Regions from separate parts of the Paenibacillus sp. 1781tsa1 genome, predicted to be linked through region 1. Evidence: a T-box and tRNA genes for the amino acid it is inferred to sense, from the RefSeq annotation. Region 1 holds a T-box; the other holds one or more tRNA genes.
What was found. The T-box of region 1 lies ahead of trpS (tryptophan--tRNA ligase). A T-box ahead of a tRNA ligase gene usually reads a tRNA of that ligase, here a tRNA-Trp.
Positions count from the first base shown of each region.

Region 2: it encodes a tRNA-Trp, which carries the amino acid that the T-box ahead of trpS (tryptophan--tRNA ligase) is inferred to sense. The anticodon was not compared.

Region 1 covers NZ_JAMYWY010000001.1:5,789,089-5,798,953, reverse strand. Annotated here, with positions in the region: gene NKT06_RS26060 (M3 family oligoendopeptidase) at 1-1,452, shown strand, start outside; gene NKT06_RS26055 (O-methyltransferase) at 1,740-2,153, shown strand; gene NKT06_RS26050 (alpha/beta-type small acid-soluble spore protein) at 2,232-2,465, opposite strand; gene NKT06_RS26045 (aldose 1-epimerase) at 2,670-3,644, opposite strand; T-box leader at 3,889-4,156, shown strand; gene trpS (tryptophan--tRNA ligase) at 4,231-5,223, shown strand; gene NKT06_RS26035 (hypothetical protein) at 5,339-5,539, opposite strand; gene NKT06_RS26030 (alpha/beta-type small acid-soluble spore protein) at 5,661-5,879, shown strand; gene NKT06_RS26025 (metal-dependent hydrolase) at 5,996-6,976, opposite strand; gene NKT06_RS26020 (SCO family protein) at 7,400-8,011, shown strand; gene NKT06_RS26015 (toprim domain-containing protein) at 8,079-8,426, opposite strand; gene NKT06_RS26010 (MFS transporter) at 8,959-9,865, opposite strand, start outside.
Region 2 covers NZ_JAMYWY010000001.1:5,900,355-5,910,219, forward strand. Annotated here, with positions in the region: gene NKT06_RS26545 (PspC domain-containing protein) at 1-83, opposite strand, end outside; gene NKT06_RS26550 (PspA/IM30 family protein) at 88-759, opposite strand; gene NKT06_RS26555 (LiaF transmembrane domain-containing protein) at 795-1,103, opposite strand; gene NKT06_RS31985 (helix-turn-helix domain-containing protein) at 1,661-4,051, shown strand; tRNA gene NKT06_RS26565 (tRNA-Asn) at 4,109-4,184, opposite strand; gene NKT06_RS26570 (class I SAM-dependent methyltransferase) at 4,478-5,404, opposite strand; tRNA gene NKT06_RS26575 (tRNA-Leu) at 5,574-5,652, opposite strand; tRNA gene NKT06_RS26580 (tRNA-Cys) at 5,659-5,732, opposite strand; tRNA gene NKT06_RS26585 (tRNA-Gly) at 5,739-5,813, opposite strand; tRNA gene NKT06_RS26590 (tRNA-Gln) at 5,818-5,892, opposite strand; tRNA gene NKT06_RS26595 (tRNA-His) at 5,915-5,987, opposite strand; tRNA gene NKT06_RS26600 (tRNA-Trp) at 6,018-6,091, opposite strand; tRNA gene NKT06_RS26605 (tRNA-Tyr) at 6,098-6,183, opposite strand; tRNA gene NKT06_RS26610 (tRNA-Thr) at 6,193-6,268, opposite strand; tRNA gene NKT06_RS26615 (tRNA-Phe) at 6,289-6,364, opposite strand; tRNA gene NKT06_RS26620 (tRNA-Asp) at 6,460-6,537, opposite strand; tRNA gene NKT06_RS26625 (tRNA-Met) at 6,563-6,636, opposite strand; tRNA gene NKT06_RS26630 (tRNA-Val) at 6,655-6,730, opposite strand; tRNA gene NKT06_RS26635 (tRNA-Glu) at 6,798-6,869, opposite strand; tRNA gene NKT06_RS26640 (tRNA-Ser) at 6,879-6,970, opposite strand; tRNA gene NKT06_RS26645 (tRNA-Asn) at 6,974-7,049, opposite strand; rRNA gene NKT06_RS26650 (23S ribosomal RNA) at 7,116-9,865, opposite strand, start outside.

The DNA.
Region 1 (9,865 bases):
CTCAGTCAGACGTCAGATTCGGTGTGGGACGCTTGGATTGCTCGGGAGGATATTCAGCCGCTTGCTTTTGTACTGAATGAGAGTCGCACGTTGGCTCGTGAGAAGCTGTCGCCAGAACTTGAAGGCCTTGCACTGGATCTGGGTGTGGATGGTTACCATGGTTGGGGCAAATTCTATAACACGATTGTCAGCAAGGTGAACATTCCATTTGAGCAAAATGGGGAAACGGTCATGCTGTCGGCAGGACAAGCTGCCAACAAGCTGAGCGATAGTGATCGGAATGTACGCGAGACGGTATTCGCAAATTGGGAACAGGCTTGGACGGATGTCGAAGATTTCTGTGCAGACACGCTGAACCACCTCGCGGGATTCCGTCTGAAGTTATATGAGAAACGTGGCTGGGATGATATCCTCAAGGAACCTCTGGCCATCAACCGGATGTCACGTCAGACACTGGATACGATGTGGGATGTAATTAATGGTGCCAAACCTGCACTTGTTCAATATCTGGAGCGCAAGGCAGAACTGCTGGGGGTAGACAAGCTCAGTTGGAGCGATGTAGACGCACCTGTAGGTAAGTCGAGTGGCAAAATCACTTACGATGAGGCAGCCATCAATATTGTTGAACAGTTTGCCAAGTTCAGTCCTAAACTCTCCTCGTTTGCAGAGATGGCTTTTGAGAAACGCTGGATCGAAGCAGAAGACCGCCCAGGCAAGCGTCCAGGTGGATTCTGTACGTCTTTGCCACTTAGCAAAGCAACCCGAATTTTCATGACCTTCTCCGGGACACCATCTAATGTGTCGACTCTTGCGCATGAACTTGGTCATGGATATCATCAACACATTATGGAAGAGTTGCCTGCGTTGAATCAACGTTACGCCATGAATGTGGCTGAGACAGCTTCCACGTTTGCTGAATTGATTGTAGCAGATGCCCTTGTGCAGGCGGCAACAGATGAGCAAGAGAAGCTGGCTTTGCTGGAAGACAAGATACAGCGAAGTGTGGCTTTCTTCATGAATATCCATGCCCGGTTCCTGTTTGAGAATCGTTTCTATGAACAACGCAAAAAAGGTCTGGTAAACGCGGATGAACTATCCAAATTAATGGTGGATGCTCAGCAGGAAGCGTTCTGTGGTGCACTTGCTTCAGATCATCCGCATTTCTGGGCATCCAAGCTGCATTTCTATCTGACAGGTGTGCCATTCTACAACTTCCCATACACGTTTGGGTACATGTTCAGTGCAGGAATCTATGCGAGAGCACAGCAAGAAGGAACAGCATTTGCAGATAAATACGATGATTTGTTACGGGATACAGGGCGTATGACGGTCGAAGAACTTGCTCAGAAACATCTGGGTACGGACCTGACACAACCGGAATTCTGGCAAAATGCTGCGGACTTGGTTATTGCCGATATTGAGCAGTTTTTGCAGATGACAGCAACCAAATAATAGGTTGAACTTAATATTATGAATATATATGAAAGGCTGCAATTCCGTGTTAACAGACACGGGATTACAGCCTCTTTTGGTTCGCAGTCCAAACTTTTGATAATTAAATATTTTGTCGCAAATGAGCGAAATAACTCACTTTAAGGAAGGAGAATGGCAATTAATTATGCAAATTATAGTTAAAAATACCCAAGTTTTCCGTTGTTTGTTGAACATGCGCAAATGATGTCATATAATGAGTCGTAAGTCCTTGATGAATAGGACTATAAGCATGTAGGAGGAGTGTTATTATGAAAATTGAACAGCTTTCATTAGCACGTCAGTTAGATTTGGTATTTAAAGAGCTTGATCATGAGTTGTCAGGGTTAGATTCAGGGGTAGTTTTTGTGCAAATACGAAACAACGTAATTGGGAAGTTCGGTATTCGACATAATCCGATAACTGGACGGGATGGGCAGATGGATGTGGAAGAAGGGGGACTAAACGAAATCCAGAGAACTTCTTTTCGGGCGATGGCACTAGAAACTTTGAAATTCAAACGCAATTGGACACATGGCGAAATATCGTACGACTTCACAGTAAGACAAGGTATGATTCTGGTAGATGCAACAATGGAGTCCAATTACAATATGGCGAGCCTCATGATTCGTTACCCTAGAACCAATACATACAAGGATTCAGATATGGAGTCGACCTCATAATTTGTTGCACAAGAGAAAGCGGCACTTCCGAAGAAGGCCGCTTTTGGATTCTGCTTAGCTCAAGCAATAATTACGAGCTTACGAACGACCCGATAATTGCTGCTCAGCGATTTGCACCAGACGTTTAGTGATGTATCCACCCAGAGAACCTGTCTCACGGGAAGTATAGTTACCGTAGTAACCATCTTGTGGAATAGTTACACCCAGCTCTTGTGCAGCTTCAATTTTCAATTGTTGCAATGCTGCAGTTGCTTGGGGAACGACCAGGTTGTTGGAGCGGCTGCCGCTACCTTGGTTTTGACCTCCGTACATATGTGTCACCTCCTTATGGGTTGGTGATGTTAGTATGGTTAGAGAATAAGGAAATATACATGATATGGCGTAAGGAAATATATGGTTAATTATCAGCGCACAGATCACATAAAAAAGCCGACCCAATGCGGGTCGGCAAGTTGTATATGGTATCAAAATAGTTGGTGATATGCGTAAAAGCAAAATAGGAGATGATCAGCTCGTTTAGTCTGTAGGAGGTATAACCTCAATACGTGTAAATAACTCAACAGGCTGTTCCGGTTCCAAGCGAATCAACCCGGTTTGTTCATCCGATAAAGCCAAATTAGGTGCATCCGGGAGCCACGTGTACGGTTCAATGCACAAGAACTGATCGGATTCACCTTTGGTAAAGAGAACCCAGTGTTTGAAAAATGCTTCATCTGCTGAATATTTCAGCGTATATCCATCTTGCCTCCGTAAGTAAGCCGTAGCCGGTTCACCTTCGGTAGCTTTCAACAGGGTATCCCAGTTACGTCCCTGCAAGTTGATGCCTTCGTTAAGAGCAGACCATTCACCCAGGGATTCCAGTTCACCTGTTGGTAGTTGTTCTTCATTCTGTCCGTATATTCCGGAAACAGGCAGTTGCAGTGTCCAGTCGGCAGGTTTGCCGTCTAACAAAAACCATGTATGATAGCCCATCCCAAAAGGAGCAGGCGTTGAGCTCAGATTGGTGACTCGCAGACGCTGGCTAAATACAGCGTTTTGCAGACTGAACGTCATCTCAAGTTTCAGAGGAATCGGGAATTGAGCCATCCAGTGTTCTTCATTTTCAGTCAATAATTCGGTCGTAATTGCACATCCGTCTTCATCTTCCTCGATATCACTGACACACCAGGATTGGGTACGGTGGAGACCGTGAATATGGTTGTCATTCGCCGTGTTCTGATCGAACTGGTAACGGACACCTTCATATTCGAATTGTCCCCGATGAATGCGTCCTGGTGGAATCAGGAGAGGAACGCCAAAATGGTACGGCTTCTGCAGATAAAAGGCAAGATCGTCTTCATCCGGACGGCGGACGATATCCCTGTCCTGCACTAAATCGCGAATAGAAATAATATTATTTCCAAGACGCGGCAGCAGGGTGATTTCCAATTCACGGCTATGTAGGATATACGTGTCGTAACCATTCCATTGGCCTTTGGTCACTTGTTTCATATCGATGCTCCTTTTCCCACTTGAAATCTGTCTGCAAGCAGTTGTAATGATTGTACTGCTGCAGGCGTGTCATTGTGTACATGCCAGCTATTTCCTGCGCTGCTTCTTGTGAAGCAGGCATGTGAATAAGCAATTCCATCATAACAGATTTCAGTGTCTCGGGTAAAAAAGTTCAACTCATTTTGACATTCGCGCCTGTGCGCATTAAGATGGAACTCTGAAAGAATTATTCAAATTGAATGATATGAAATCGATGACAGGGATAAGTAGGCCAAGAGAATTCTCCTCAGAAAGCCGGTGGTTGATGCGAACCGGTGTGAACTCTTTACCGAATGGACCCTTGAGTGTGGATTTGAACAGGTTAAGCCAGAGACGGGCGTGCCTCACTAGAGTCTGCCGTATAATCCACGTTACGGAACAATGAAGGCATTTCTTCAGCTTGACTTGATTGAGGGTCAGGGGCAATGGGAGAAAAGCGAATAAGGGTGGCACCACGGTCTCACGTCCCTTGCGGATGTGGGGCCTTTTTGCGTTCGCAGAGAATGACAGGATCTTTTTATATACAATCAGGGAGGCGTTATGTGCAATGAAAACAGTACTTTCAGGTATTCAACCAAGTGGTAAGCTCACATTGGGCAACTATATTGGTGCAATCAAAAATTTTGTGAAACTCCAGCATGACTATCAATGTCATTTCATGGTGGTTGATCTTCATGCCATCACCGTGGCTCAGGAGCCAGCAGCATTGCGTGAACAGTCAGAAGCGGTAGCTGCGCTGTTTATTGCAGCAGGTATCGATCCTTCGAAATCTAACGTATTTCTACAATCCCATGTACCGCAGCATGCCGAATTGGGCTGGTTGATGACAACGCTGACCTCCATGGGTGAGCTTGAACGCATGACTCAGTTTAAGGATAAATCATCCGGTAAAGATTCCGTGGGTGCCGGACTGTTCGTGTATCCATCATTAATGGCGGCTGATATTTTGTTATACAATGCTGATCTTGTACCCGTAGGTGAGGATCAGAAGCAGCATCTGGAGCTGACACGTGATCTGGCAGGACGTTTTAACCATCGTTATGGGGAGTACTTCACGATTCCAGATCCATATATCCCACAGGTAGGTGCACGGGTAATGTCTCTTGACGATGCCTCTTCGAAGATGAGTAAAAGTAACCCTAACGCTGGCAGCTATATTGCCCTGTTGGATCCGCCGGATGTCATTCGCAAAAAAATCAGCCGTGCCACTACAGATTCGGGACGTGAAGTCGTATATGATCCGGCAAACAAACCGGAAGTTAGCAATCTGATGAGTATCTACGCTGAATGTGCGGGTATGACGCTTAAAGAAGTAGCTGAGCGTTATGAAGGCAAGATGTACGGTCCGTTCAAAAAAGAACTGGCTGAAGTGGTTGTGTCTGTTATTGAACCGCTGCAACAACGTTATAATGAGATTCGCGAGTCTGGCGAATTGGCCGATGTTCTGGAGACGTCAGCTCGTCGTGCAGAAGAGGTTGCTTCTCAAACGTTGAGTGCCGTGAAAGAACGTATGGGGTTTGTTCCTAGACGTAAACTGTAGTGCTGCTGAACAAAATTATAGTTAAAGAAATGAATAGTTAACATAAATAAAGAGGAGCCCTATTAAGGGCTCCTCTTTATTTATACGTTCAAACTTGCGTTAGAAAATGACCTGCTCAAGAAGTGGGCTCTGAAGTAGCCGAGCGAACTTCCTGACGTTCTTTTTTGGCACGAATTACAAAGCCCCAGCCAATGTTGGCAATGGACAGGACGAACAGGAGCGTAGCAAGCCAACCGGAGTAAGAGATTGTAATTGCTGTAACCGTTAACAAGATAATGGATGAAAATGCGAACCATAAGGATAAACCTTTGCTCATTGGGAAAAACCTCCATCTACAAATTTAGTAAAACTCCGTATAACCTGAAGCCTACGAGCCATAATAATCTTGCAAGCTTGCAATTAACATTACAGACACAGATTGAAGGGAGATTATAAATATGGCTCAAGGATCTCGTTCTAACAACTTGGTGGTACCTCAAGCAAATTCAGCATTGCAACAATTGAAAATCGAGGCTGCACAGGAACTGGGTGTAACTATCCCACAAGACGGTTACTATGGTAACTACACTTCCCGTGAAACAGGATCTTTGGGTGGATATATCACCAAACGTCTGGTACAAATCGCTGAGCAGTCTCTGGCTGGGTCTGGCAAATAATTCATCTTAACCAACAGCAATAAAACAGGATAAACAGAAAGCCCGGGGCGGAAACGCTCCGGGCTTTCTCGCGTATCAGTTCCTATGTCTGATTGTGCCTTGCCATGCTCACTTCGTCAAGGGCGTGCGGATAAAAGTTTTTTATCCATCTTCTCATCGCTTAACCAGCCTACATACGTATCAATCGTTTCAAAATTCCGATCCATCACAATTACCGCGACAAATGGATATTGTTTCCGGTGTCGATAACGTACATCTGCCCAGCGGACCTTGTAACCAGCAGGTAGTTCTTCCACTTCTGCCACCGCATAGGAGGTAAAATAGAGGAAAGCACTGACTTCCGGTGATTTGCGTGAAGCAGCAACGGCGGCATGAGTAGAAGACGAGGCGTGCAGACTCCATACCAGATTAGAACCGTCCATTTTACCAATCACATAACTGCCGTCCTCAACTCGTTTAACCACATGCCAGCGATTCCAGGATATCGTTGGAATGACGATGTATTTTGCCTGTTCTGGGCTGTTGTCGAGACGTCTGACTTTTCTGACCGCCTGTGCACGAGCAATCGTTCGCCATATATAATACAAACCGGTCAAACTATACAGCGTAACGAAGAGTGGTGCAGGGGCGATCAGATCAAAGGCCCATAACAGGATAGCTACGACATGCGTAGTGAATAGAAACGGATCAAAAATATGAATGATATTCCAGGCGATCCAGCGTTCCGTAAAAGGCCGGGCGGCTTGGGTTCCATAGGTATTGAACAGATCGGTAAATACGTGAACGCCTACGGCTACAGCGGTCCAGGTGGCAACGTGCCCAATGGGGACACCAGGGAATATCAGGGCAATGACGCCGGTGATGAGCAGAACCCATAACAGGAGAAATGGCAGAGAGTGTGACAAGCCCCGATGATTCCGAATGTAAAGCGAATTGCTCTTGAGACGTAACGCAGTATCGATGTCAGGGGCCTGGGAGCCAGCGATTGTGCCAACCATTACCGCAGCTGCAAGCATGGGGCTCGTCGCGACAACAGGATCGACATAAGCCAGACCAGCTAGACCAATCCCCATGACAAAATGTGTAGAGGTATCCATAAACGTCTCCTTTGTGTGGTGTATCGTTCTAAGGCATATTACTTCTCTATCTAGGTGATACCCATATATAGTGTATAATATCCGTCTGTCCGGATGCAAAACATCCCTAATTTCAAAGTTATGACAATAACCTGGTCCATACCCAATAAATGTACGCAGTTTGTCAAACTATTTTGGCATTTCCTATGATAAACTTTATATCGGATAGAGAGAGAATTTTTGTCGGAGCATACACGGTCAGCATGTTTCATAAATATTTATGGGCATTGTTACGTCAAACCGTTACAATAATATAGAATCTCATAAAAAGTAGGTTTATTTGAATACATATGTCACAGTAGATGGATGAAGCGAAACAAACGTGATTTTAAGTTCGCATATGTATGCGTATTCATAAGAGAAGATACAGAAGGGACGAGGAAGATGCTGAAAAAGTACAAATGGACATGGATACTGCTTGGGCTCGCACTCATTATGGCTGTGTATCTGATGTGGGGCACCGTATTTGCCAGTAAGGAAAAATTACCCGAGATTCGCGAGATCCAATCCTTTTCCATGGAAAATGTTGATGGCAGTACGGTATCACTGGAGGATACCCAAGGGAAAGTCCGTTTGTTCTACTTTTATTTCACCAGTTGTCCAGATGTCTGCCCTATTACGACGTTTACGTTATCCCAAGTGCAGGATCTGTTGAAAGAGGACGACACCTTCGGTAAAGATGTCTCGTTTGTATCCATTTCATTCGACCCGAAAGTCGATACGAGAGAGAAGATTAAGACGTTTGCGGACCGCTTCCATGCGGATTATTCCGGATGGTACTTCTTGCGAGGGGATATGGACAAAACCAAACAGTTCGCCAGGGATTCATTCCAGATCCTGATTGAAGGCGAGAATAAGGACGATTTTGCCCATATGAACATGATTGGCTTGGTGGATCAGAATAACCAGCTGCGCAAGGTATATAATGCGTTTAATACAGAGGACGTTGTGCCTGCTGTCATTGCCGAGGATATTCGCAATCTGATCAAGGAATAATCATCGATAACTGTAAAGGCTGCCTTCAGGTTGGATATCAACCTAAGGCAGCCTTTTGACATTTCTTTTAAAAGGAAGGATGTTCAGGGTATTGGATGTATGTCTCTAACCCGGCTTTCTCCAGCTGGGCAATGATATACTCATCAGGTGTTCCTTCCACACCCGCATATCCTCGTCGTGTATACATCTGTACTGCATCCGGGAAAGCATCCCGAAGTACACCTCTAATTTTTTTGCCGGAACTGTCATTATCCATAAATAAAAAGACTTCATCGTAACCGACTTGCTTGCGCAGGGTCTCCAACTTGAGGGAATTAAGTGTTCCAAACGTGCATAAAATGTTGATTTCGGGTCCAACCAGACGTTTCAGTTTGCTTCGATCATTCTTACCTTCCACAATGACATGAATAGGCATGATATTCACCTCTTGTTCGAGAGCTTGTGTCGACATTCCCCGGGAAATGTTACAGCGAAAATCGACTGATTATATAAAATGGACTCCTTTTCTTTACACGACTGCTAACTGGATAGAACAACCCATCAAGTTTGAGGTCTTATTTCATAAGTGCATCATTAGGGAAGTAATAGCTTGCAGTGGCCGTTCCGGTTACGGATCGTTCTTCCGATCGCTGTTGTCTCCATATATTTCTGAATTACTTTTATAAAGTTAATATTTGGAGACAAAGGCGAACGCTATCGCTTCTTCAGAATCGATTCCGTCCCCTTCACTACTTTTGGCTAATTGTTCAACCTTAATGATCTTCAATAATCAATAAGATAAAACCTTCGGCGATGTGAAGGATAGATTTCCCAGTTAGCTTTTATCAACGTGTAAAACGTTAGTCCATTTTATATAGTTTAGCTGTAAATGGGGGAATGATGCAAAGCTAATGAAAATACAGGCCTAATTGCTGTCATAACGTAAGGAGACAGAGACTGATCGTAATTTAGTTGAATATACTTTTCGGATCGGCGAGGGAAGCTTCGCGTCTGGATGTATAGTATGGAAGCAGCAGCATACCTATCATTAACAAAACAAAGGCGATGAAATAGGGTGATAACCCGACACGAAGTTGCCCGGCTGTAATGGGGCCAATGAAAGAGCCAATGGAAGTGGCGATGGATTGCAACGAGAAAATGCGGCCCAACCTGCTTCCTCCACTTAGACGAATAAATAGGGTTGCCATAGCTGGAAAGATAACGCCTTTGGACATCCCGAGTACAAATAATACGGTAGACAACGGGATTTGCGGAATGGCGGCCATTGCAAAAAAACACAAGGACATCAGCAGCACACCCGCAACCAGACGCAGCTTGGGGGAATACCGGTTAAGAAATAACATGCTCAGTGTGAAGAGAGCTCCAATACTGATAATGGAAAATAACAACCCGGTTGACATGATGGACGAATGCCCTCCTCCTCGCAGGGGCAGCTCGAAGAAGAGAATCCCTTGAGCACAAGCAATAACCAGAGGCAGGGCAAAGTATCGCCAAGACACCGGCAGGAATGCACTTTTGGCATCTGCTGGTGAAACGTCAGGTTTGGCAGGTTCAGTTACTCTCTCATGCTGCTTGACGATGCCACGAGGCATGGTCATGAAAGCAATCACACCTGTAAGAATGAGCAAGTAACCCAAGCCTGAGAATGTAGCGGAGAATCCCATGGAACCCACAATGATCGCACCGGCTGCGGGAGATACCACAGAAGCGAGTGTATGTACTACCCCGTGTCCTGACATATACTTTCCCTGTTTCACTGGATCACTGGATAACTGTGCAAGCAGGGCAAGACATGCAGGAGACAGGAAGGCCAGTACAAAACCGCTGATGGAACGCAGCGCCAGCAGTTGCCAA
Region 2 (9,865 bases), 110 kb from region 1:
GTGCTCAATCCGAGATTTTCAGAAATGCCGCCGATCAAACCTGTTAACATTCGATTACGCGCCGAGCGGTATAATTTATTCATGTGACTACTCCTTTCTGTCATTGTTCAATTTCTGTCTTAAGCGCTCCAGTTCCTTATCCAGCGCGGAGGATGACATGCTACCAGTCACTCCTGAACCATCTTGGCCCATCCGCCGGATATCCCGGAGACTTTGTGCTTCATATTCGAGATCAGAGACTTGGTCATCCAGTCGGTTAAACATACGGGGTACATTCTGACCGTTGTGATTGCCTCTCTGGTTCATCCGTTGTTGTAACTGAATCGTCTGCATACGAGCGTAGTAATATTGGCGTTTGCTGTATACATTCTGATATTCAACCTTCAGCTGGTCGATCTGTTCATCCAGCTCCTGTAATGCCGCATAACTTTGTGCATACAATTCATTGTACTGTTCCATTTTTTCCTCGTGGAGGATTTTCTCCTGCAAGGCCAGCTTAGCGAGATGCTCTTCTCCTGCTTTGAGAGCCATGGAAGCCTGTTCTTCGCGTTTGTTCACCATACCTGCTGCCTGATCGGCTTGTTGTTTCATTTGTCTGGTATGACTTGCATATTGATGACGAAGTTTCTCGGCTTCACCGATGTCTTGGCGGGTCGAGACCAGAAACTGATCAATCAGTTTGACTGGATCCTGACTTTGCTCCAAATGTTCGTTCAGATTGGCTACGGTAATATCCCGCATTCGACGAAATACACTCATTATGTTCTGTCCCTCCTTTTCATAATCGTGAAAGCTTAGTACCGGCGATGACGACCGCGGTTATTGTTTAGCATTGAGATACCAAAGATGATTAACCCGATCGCGATGATCGGTCCGATCAACCATGCCAGTTTTCCCATCAGTGAGATGATACCGATGATGAGAACAATCCAGCCGAGCATCACATTTCCTCGTTTGACTCCGTAGTATCCCAGTGCAATCATCAGGACCGGAATCAGATAACCCATTAAGTGTCCAAGAAGTGGAGTTAACTTTCCGAAGAGGAGTAGTGCACCCAGCGCAATCAATACAATCGCCCAGCCATTTCCCTTATTCAATCTCATAATTGTTGTTCACCGCCCTTTCCATTCGTTCGTTTTAATGTGTTGAGTCATTGGTTCGTTTGTTTCTTGTTTTTTGTTTCCGTGTTTCTTGTTTAACCTTATGTCCTTATTCTAGGGGAATTCGAGACTTTTCAAAACAGACCGTGGACGGTTTTTCATCCTAGACTCAGGTCGGGGATCTAGTTGGACCTTTGACTGTCCCTATCTAAGACCAACGTTCCACCCATGCTGAATAGTACTCAGGATCCTCCTATACTCCCGTATTCAGGCTACCCTTCACCCGATATTCAACCTGTGCAGAGAATGATGTCCATGTTTCTATTTACGTTCCCACTGCAATTTCGTTTCTCATGATTCCGTTTAGAAGAGTCGGACCAAGCCGTTCCTATAGCCTTTTCAGCAAGATCATCCATCAGCAATCCCTTATCTCTGTTTCTATGCCCTCTTACGAAATTACTTTTTTATCCAAATAAACAAATTTTAGATTGTTCTATATGTAAGCGTTTACTAAAATAGGAAGTGTTACTACTACTAATGTCAGGAGTGGAACTGAAACTGTGCGACCAATCAGCTATCTCCACAAAATGATTATCTTCGGAATCCTGTTAAGCACCCTGCCCATTTTGTTTACAGGAATTGCTGCATTTATCTATTCATCGAACCAAACTGAATTGCATCGGACGCAGGCCAACAGACAGTTGCTGGAACAAATGCAATCCAACGTAAAGCACAAACTCGCTACAGTCAGTTATATGCTTGATCAGGCCGTTCGCTCTCCAGTAACCTTCAGGTCTCTGTCTGCTTCTTCTTCACTACAAGGGAAAGGACCTTTACTTGCCGACAAGCTGCAGAGCGAGTTTCAACATATGAGGTCATGGGAACCTATGCTGGACATTAGCCTAGTGAACCAATCTCAGAATTGGCTTATTGATCATGCCGGATTATATCGTAATACGGATTTTCCACTCGCTCTTCCCATGAAGGAATTGATATCGGATACGCTAACTTCCGGATGGCAGCTCTCCCCTTCATCGGTGTTCAGTAATGATGAGCGTTCACCCGGTACAGGCTGTATTTATCATATTGCCCTTGCTAGAACTATTCCGAATCTGAATACGTCTTCCGATGCAGCCCTGATTGCGGGGATTCCCGCATGCTCTTTGCAAAATACACTAGGAGAAGCCTCCGTAGGCAATGCTGCCTCAGGACTGATCATTTTGAATCGGGAACAACGTATCTTGGTCCATCCCGATCCTGTATACATTGGACAACCGTTGTCTGCCATTGGATTACAGGATCGGGATACGAAAGCCAACATAACCAAACTATCACCCATTACATTTTCAACAGGCTTTGAACAACGAGAAGTTAAGATCGCCGATACACCTTATTCCCTGACGTATAGCCCTTCCACCTTAAAAGGATGGACTTATGTTCTAATCTCACCCACCAATATTCTGACACAAGAATATATCGATATCGGATTACACACCATGTATATCAGTCTCTTCCTGCTTTTACTTTCATTATTGCTTGCCTGGCTCGGCTCCATACGAATGCTTGTCCCGATTCGTAAACTTTTAACCCAACTTGGTGACAACATGCTGTCCAAAGACGGAGGCACTTTCGCTCTGCAATCAACTGAGTTGTCTGATGAGTTCGAACAGATTAGAGCAGGTGTGTCACAATTATCTGCATCTCGCTCCCAACTGGAGAACACACTCAATAGGCATCTTTTGCAGATTCGCACTCATCTTATGATGAATCTGTTTCAGGGTAAAATCTCTGTTCATACTCTTCATGACACCCTGAATGAATATGGCTTCCCACGTCAGCTTCGGGAATGGCAACAAATTGCTGTTATCACATTACAGGCAGATCTCGTTAATCATACAAAATATAGTGCTAATGATCGTGACCTCTTGTTATTTGCTATTCAAAATATATTAGAGGAAACGGTGGTGCATAACCAACAATTGCTTCCCATTGTTATGGAACAAACGGTAGTCACGGTGATTGGTAGCGTTGAAGAGGATCAGTTTGTTTTTTCACAGCACCTATATGTATTAACAGACAAGTTACACCAACAGATTAATAAAATTCTAGCTCTTCAAGTCAGCATAGGCTTCAGCCAGCCACATAACTCCTTATACCACATCCCTCAGGCTTATACGGAGGCTATGGAAGCATTGAAGCATCGCATGAAGCTGGGCCCAGGTATTATCTTTCAGTATGAGAACATTGATCATTATGCTCCCACTTGGTCCATGACCTACCCAGAATCATTGGAATATTCGTTGATCCAAGCTATTCAAAGTGCGGATGAAGTCCAGGCCTCTACTCTTCTGCAACAACTTCTTGAAGTGATCTTTGGTATGGAGTGTTCACCAGAAGAATATCAGGTGGCTCTTACGAGGCTGCTCACGCATATTTTGCAGATGACTCAGGAATCCGGCATACGTCTCGGGCAGATCTCACAAGGCCGTGGATCGATGTTCCATGAACTTCATGGTTTGCAGTATGCCGCTGAAGTTGAGGAATGGTTTAACTATCAAGTCATCTTGCCCGTCATCCAGGTTTTTAAAGCGAGACAGGTTGCCCAGTATCAGCATATATCAGAGAAAATGATTGCCATGATTCATCAAGATTATGATAAGGATCTGACGCTTGAGGAATGTGCCTTGAAGCTTCACTACAATGCCAACTACTTAAGTAGTGTTTTCCGTAAAGAGACAGGCTGTGCATTTAGCGAATATCTGACCAAGTACCGATTTAACATCGCTAAAAAATGGCTGGACGAAAGTGATCTAACCGTTAAAGATATCGCAGCACGACTTCGGTACAACAATCCGCAAAATTTCATTCGATCATTTCGTAAATGGGAAGGAATCACCCCCGGTCAGTACCGGGAGCGTAAGCAGAAAGCAGAGGTAGCCAATAGAAATTAGAAAAGGAGCACGATTGTAAGTCGTGCTCCTTTGGCCAGCTCGGCCCCCTCTCCATAATGGCTCCCCGAACAGGGCTCGGACCCTGTGACACTCGATTAACAGTCGATTGCTCTAACAACTGATCTATCAGGGAATATGCTTTAGATATCATTCTCTGAAAACTAGAAATGTGTTTTGTTTTTTCGTTGTCTCGAACATCTCCAAATAAACGAGGGTCTGGTTATTAGTTATTGGCTTCAAAAAAAAGAGGGAGCACATATCCTGCTCCCTTCACTTACAATTTCATTTCTATAATCTTAACTTCATATATTTCAAACGTTCATCTTTTTGCGCAGCGATGTGATGCTTCCTAGCGTCATCTTAGATGTTAAAATACGTTGTCCGTCTCGATTTCTGATCCTCAGACACGTAACAAGCCTATAAGATTTATCGCTTATCCTTAATATGAACTGTTTTCATGTTTGGCTGTTCAAGTTGGATCAGAATCTTCCCGAATCTTGCTCCACGTGAGAATGTCACCGTACTACCCTTGTATGTATCTCGGATGTACTTCTCAGCTAATCTGAGGGAATCTTCATCTGATGGTAACTCATACGTATTAAGCCATTCTGGCAGCTTTTCGATAATCTCTTCCACTGGTACTTCAAATGAGTTAACTTCTCTTGTAATGATCATTGTGTATGAATAACCTTTCAAATACAGCAACTGTTGAATATAACCCATGTCACCCGCCTTGTATGAAGCAGTTACACCCAGTACCTCCTTAATTTCATCCATTAGGGTGTGTTCCTTCTGTCCCGCCATAGTACTTATATACACATACTTCCGGGCACAGTTGATCGCCATCTCAATCGTTTCCCAATCTGACATCACCGGACACATGGAGGCAAATGCAAAGTCAAATTTCTTCTCCCAGCCTTTATCCTGAATGGAGATTTCTTCATATCGTTCTTTTACGATTTCGATATTAGATTCAAGAGCTGAAGGTATCGTCTCTTTCATCAGGGAGACAAGTAACTCAGATGGCTCAACTGCAGTCACAGTTGCTCCCTTTTCTGCAAAAGGAATGGTGAATATACCTGAAGCAGCTCCAATGTCCAAAATGGATAAACCCGCGAACTCCACACCCTGGTTCTCAATCCAGCCCATAATGCGCTCAGAACGCTGCTTACCTTCTTCAGAGAACGACTGTACATGATAATCCCTGGCCCACCGCTCAAATGCTTCTTCTGTATTAAATGGTGCGCTTTTCTTTTTATATTTTGGACTTCTCGGACGATTCTTCCATGCCTCTTCCCATACAGAAAGATTAAATAACAGATCGGTATCCGTTACATTTTTTCCAGTAGTCACTATGCTTCACTCCTCTATAATTAAAGACTTCACTTATCTACAATATACCGAATATAATCATACGTCAATCTTTATTAAAGTCCCATTTTTCTTAATGTACAAAAACCGTTTTATATAAAATAAAAATAGCCCTACACATTGCATAAGCAACATGTAGGGCTATTCAATATACCGGCGAGAGGACTCGAACCTCCACGGTTTCCCACTCGATTTTGAGTCGAGCGCGTCTGCCATTCCGCCACGCCGGCATATGCTGGAGGCGCCACCCAGATTCGAACTGGGGATAAAGCTTTTGCAGAGCTGTGCCTTACCACTTGGCTATGGCGCCATATTTTGGAGCGGACGACGGGAATCGAACCCGCGACCCTCGCCTTGGCAAGGCGATGCTCTACCGCTGAGCCACGTCCGCATAATGGCTGGGGATATAGGATTTGAACCTATGCATGACGGAGTCAAAGTCCGTTGCCTTACCGCTTGGCTAATCCCCAATAAAAAATGAAAAAACAAAGGGGCGATCGAGGGGAATTGAACCCCCGAATGCCGGATCCACAAACCGGTGCGTTAACCACTTCGCCACGATCGCCACAAAAGGTTAAATTTCTTAAAAGTTAATTGGCAGGGGCAGCAGGAATTGAACCCACACCAACGGTTTTGGAGACCGTTGTTCTACCTTTAAACTATGCCCCTAAAAACTGGTGGAGGATGATGGATTCGAACCACCGAACCCGTACGGGAGCAGATTTACAGTCTGATGCGTTTGGCCACTTCGCTAATCCTCCAGGATTACATGGTGCCGGCGAGAGGACTTGAACCCCCAACCTACTGATTACAAGTCAGTTGCTCTACCAGTTGAGCTACACCGGCATATTAAATTGTTTTGAAAATGGTGGCTCGGGACGGAATCGAACCGCCGACACGAGGATTTTCAGTCCTCTGCTCTACCGACTGAGCTACCGAGCCATAATAAAGTCTAATCTTAATTCCTTACACTTTATATAGGGCATCAGTGCCATACAGCAGATGTAGTGAACAGTTTGCCTCATGTAAAGATTAAATGGCGGAACCGACGGGATTCGAACCCGCGATCTCCTGCGTGACAGGCAGGCATGTTAGGCCAACTACACCACGGTTCCATAGTACTTTCTCAAGGAAAGTTAATTGCGGGGGCAGGATTTGAACCTGCGGCCTTCGGGTTATGAGCCCGACGAGCTACCGGGCTGCTCCACCCCGCGTCGTTATAAAAAGTTATATGGTGGAGGCTGAGGGGATCGAACCCCCGACCCTCTGCTTGTAAGGCAGATGCTCTCCCAGCTGAGCTAAGCCTCCGAACAACACATTTATGATCATATCATAATCTTGTTGTAAAAATCAACTTCTTTTTTTGAAGTTAATATGACCCGTAGGGGATTCGAACCCCTGTTACCTCCGTGAAAGGGAGGTGTCTTAACCCCTTGACCAACGGGCCTTATTATTATGGCGGAGAGAGAGGGATTCGAACCCTCGAGACGCTTGTGACGCCTACACGATTTCCAATCGTGCTCCTTCGGCCAGCTCGGACACCTCTCCATATGGCTCCCCGAACAGGGCTCGAACCTGTGACAACTCGATTAACAGTCGAGTGCTCTACCAACTGAGCTATCAGGGAATATGCTTCAGAGATCGTTCTCTGAAAACTAGATTCGAAACGAAAGATGCGAACTATCACTTGCTATTGGATAAGCCCTCGACCGATTAGTACTGGTCAGCTCCATGCATTGCTGCACTTCCACCCCCAGCCTATCTACCTCGTCGTCTTCAAGGGGTCTTACATACTGGGAAATCTCATCTTGAGGGGGGCTTCACGCTTAGATGCTTTCAGCGTTTATCCCGTCCGTACATAGCTACCCAGCGGTGCTCCTGGCGGAACAACTGGTACACCAGCGGTACGTCCATCCCGGTCCTCTCGTACTAAGGACAGCTCCTCTCAAATTTCCTACGCCCACGACAGATAGGGACCGAACTGTCTCACGACGTTCTGAACCCAGCTCGCGTACCGCTTTAATGGGCGAACAGCCCAACCCTTGGGACCTACTTCAGCCCCAGGATGCGATGAGCCGACATCGAGGTGCCAAACCTCCCCGTCGATGTGGACTCTTGGGGGAGATAAGCCTGTTATCCCCAGGGTAGCTTTTATCCGTTGAGCGATGGCCCTTCCATGCGGTACCACCGGATCACTAAGCCCGACTTTCGTCCCTGCTCGACTTGTAGGTCTCGCAGTCAAGCTCCCTTATGCCTTTGCACTCTTCGAATGATTTCCAACCATTCTGAGGGAACCTTTGGGCGCCTCCGTTACTCTTTAGGAGGCGACCGCCCCAGTCAAACTGCCCACCTGACACTGTCCCCGCACCGGATTACGGTACCAGGTTAGAACCTAGATACGATCAGGGTGGTATCCCAACGTTGCCTCCACAGAAGCTTGCGCTCCTGCTTCAAAGGCTCCCACCTATCCTGTACAGATCGTACCCAAATTCAATATCAAGCTGCAGTAAAGCTCCATGGGGTCTTTCCGTCTTGTCGCGGGTAACCTGCATCTTCACAGGTATTAAAATTTCACCGGATCTCTCGTTGAGACAGCGCCCAAGTCGTTACGCCATTCGTGCGGGTCAGAATTTACCTGACAAGGAATTTCGCTACCTTAGGACCGTTATAGTTACGGCCGCCGTTTACTGGGGCTTCGGTTCACAGCTTCGGATTGCTCCTAACCACTCCCCTTAACCTTCCAGCACCGGGCAGGCGTCAGCCCGTATACTTCGCCTTACGGCTTCGCACAGACCTGTGTTTTTGCTAAACAGTCGCTTGGGCCTTTTCACTGCGGCCCCCTCGTGCTATTCACACTACCGGGGCACCCCTTCTCCCGAAGTTACGGGGTCATTTTGCCGAGTTCCTTAACGAGAGTTCTTCCGCGCGCCTTAGAATACTCTTCTCGCCTACCTGTGTCGGTTTGCGGTACGGGCACCTTCACCTGGCTAGAGGCTTTTCTTGGCAGTGTGAGATCATGACCTTCGCTACTACAATTTTCGCTCCCCATCACAGCTCAGCCTTACAATGTGCGGATTTGCCTACACATCAGCCTTACTGCTTAGACGGACATCCATCAGTCCGCGTCACTACCCTACTGCGTCCCCCCATTGCTCATAACGGCTTACGGTGGTACAGGAATTTCGACCTGTTGTCCTTCGACTACGCCTTTCGGCCTCGCCTTAGGTCCCGACTTACCCTGAGCGGACGAGCCTTCCTCAGGAACCCTTAGGCTTTCGGCGGATCAGATTCTCACTGATCTTTTCGTTACTCATACCGGCATTCTCACTTGTATAATGTCCAGCGCTCCTTACGGTACACCTTCAACCCTTATACAACGCTCCCCTACCCCTGATGCAAAGCATCAAGCCATAGCTTCGGTGGTGTGTTTAGCCCCGTTACATTTTCGGCGCAGAGTCACTCGACCAGTGAGCTATTACGCACTCTTTCAATGGTGGCTGCTTCTAAGCCAACATCCTGGTTGTCTGTGCAACTCCACATCCTTTCCCACTTAACACACACTTGGGGACCTTAGCTGATGGTCTGGGCTGTTTCCCTTTTGACAATGGATCTTAGCACTCACTGTCTGACTCCCGGAAGTAAGTCTATGGCATTCGGAGTTTGACTGAGCTTGGTAACCCTTGCGGGCCCCGCACCCAATCAGTGCTCTACCTCCACGACTCTGTTTTCCGAGGCTAGCCCTAAAGCTATTTCGGGGAGAACCAGCTATCTCCGAGTTCGATTGGAATTTCTCCGCTACCCCCACCTCATCCCCGCACTTTTCAACGTGCGTGGGTTCGGGCCTCCAGTGCGTGTTACCGCACCTTCACCCTGGACAGGGGTAGATCACCCGGTTTCGGGTCTACGTCCACGTACTACATCGCCCTATTCAGACTCGCTTTCGCTGCGGCTCCGGCTCTTCACCTTAACCTTGCACGGGAACGTAACTCGCCGGTTCATTCTACAAAAGGCACGCCATCACCCCTAAAACGGGCTCTGACTTTTTGTAAGCACACGGTTTCAGGTTCTATTTCACTCCCCTTCCGGGGTGCTTTTCACCTTTCCCTCACGGTACTGCTTCACTATCGGTCGCTAGGAAGTATTTAGCCTTGGCAGATGGTCCTGCCGGATTCATACGGGGTTTCACGTGCCCCGCACTACTCGGGATCCGTCTCGGAGGGAACAGACTTTCAACTACAGGGCTTTTACCTTCTTTGGCGGGCCTTTCCAGACCTCTTCGCTTAACCGGTTCCTTTGTAACTCCATGTGAGACGTCCCACAACCCCAAAGAGCAAGCTCTCTGGTTTGGGCTTCTCCGCGTTCGCTCGCCGCTACTGACGGAATCACTATTGTTTTCTCTTCCTCAGGGTACTTAGATGTTTCAGTTCCCCTGGTATGCCTCTA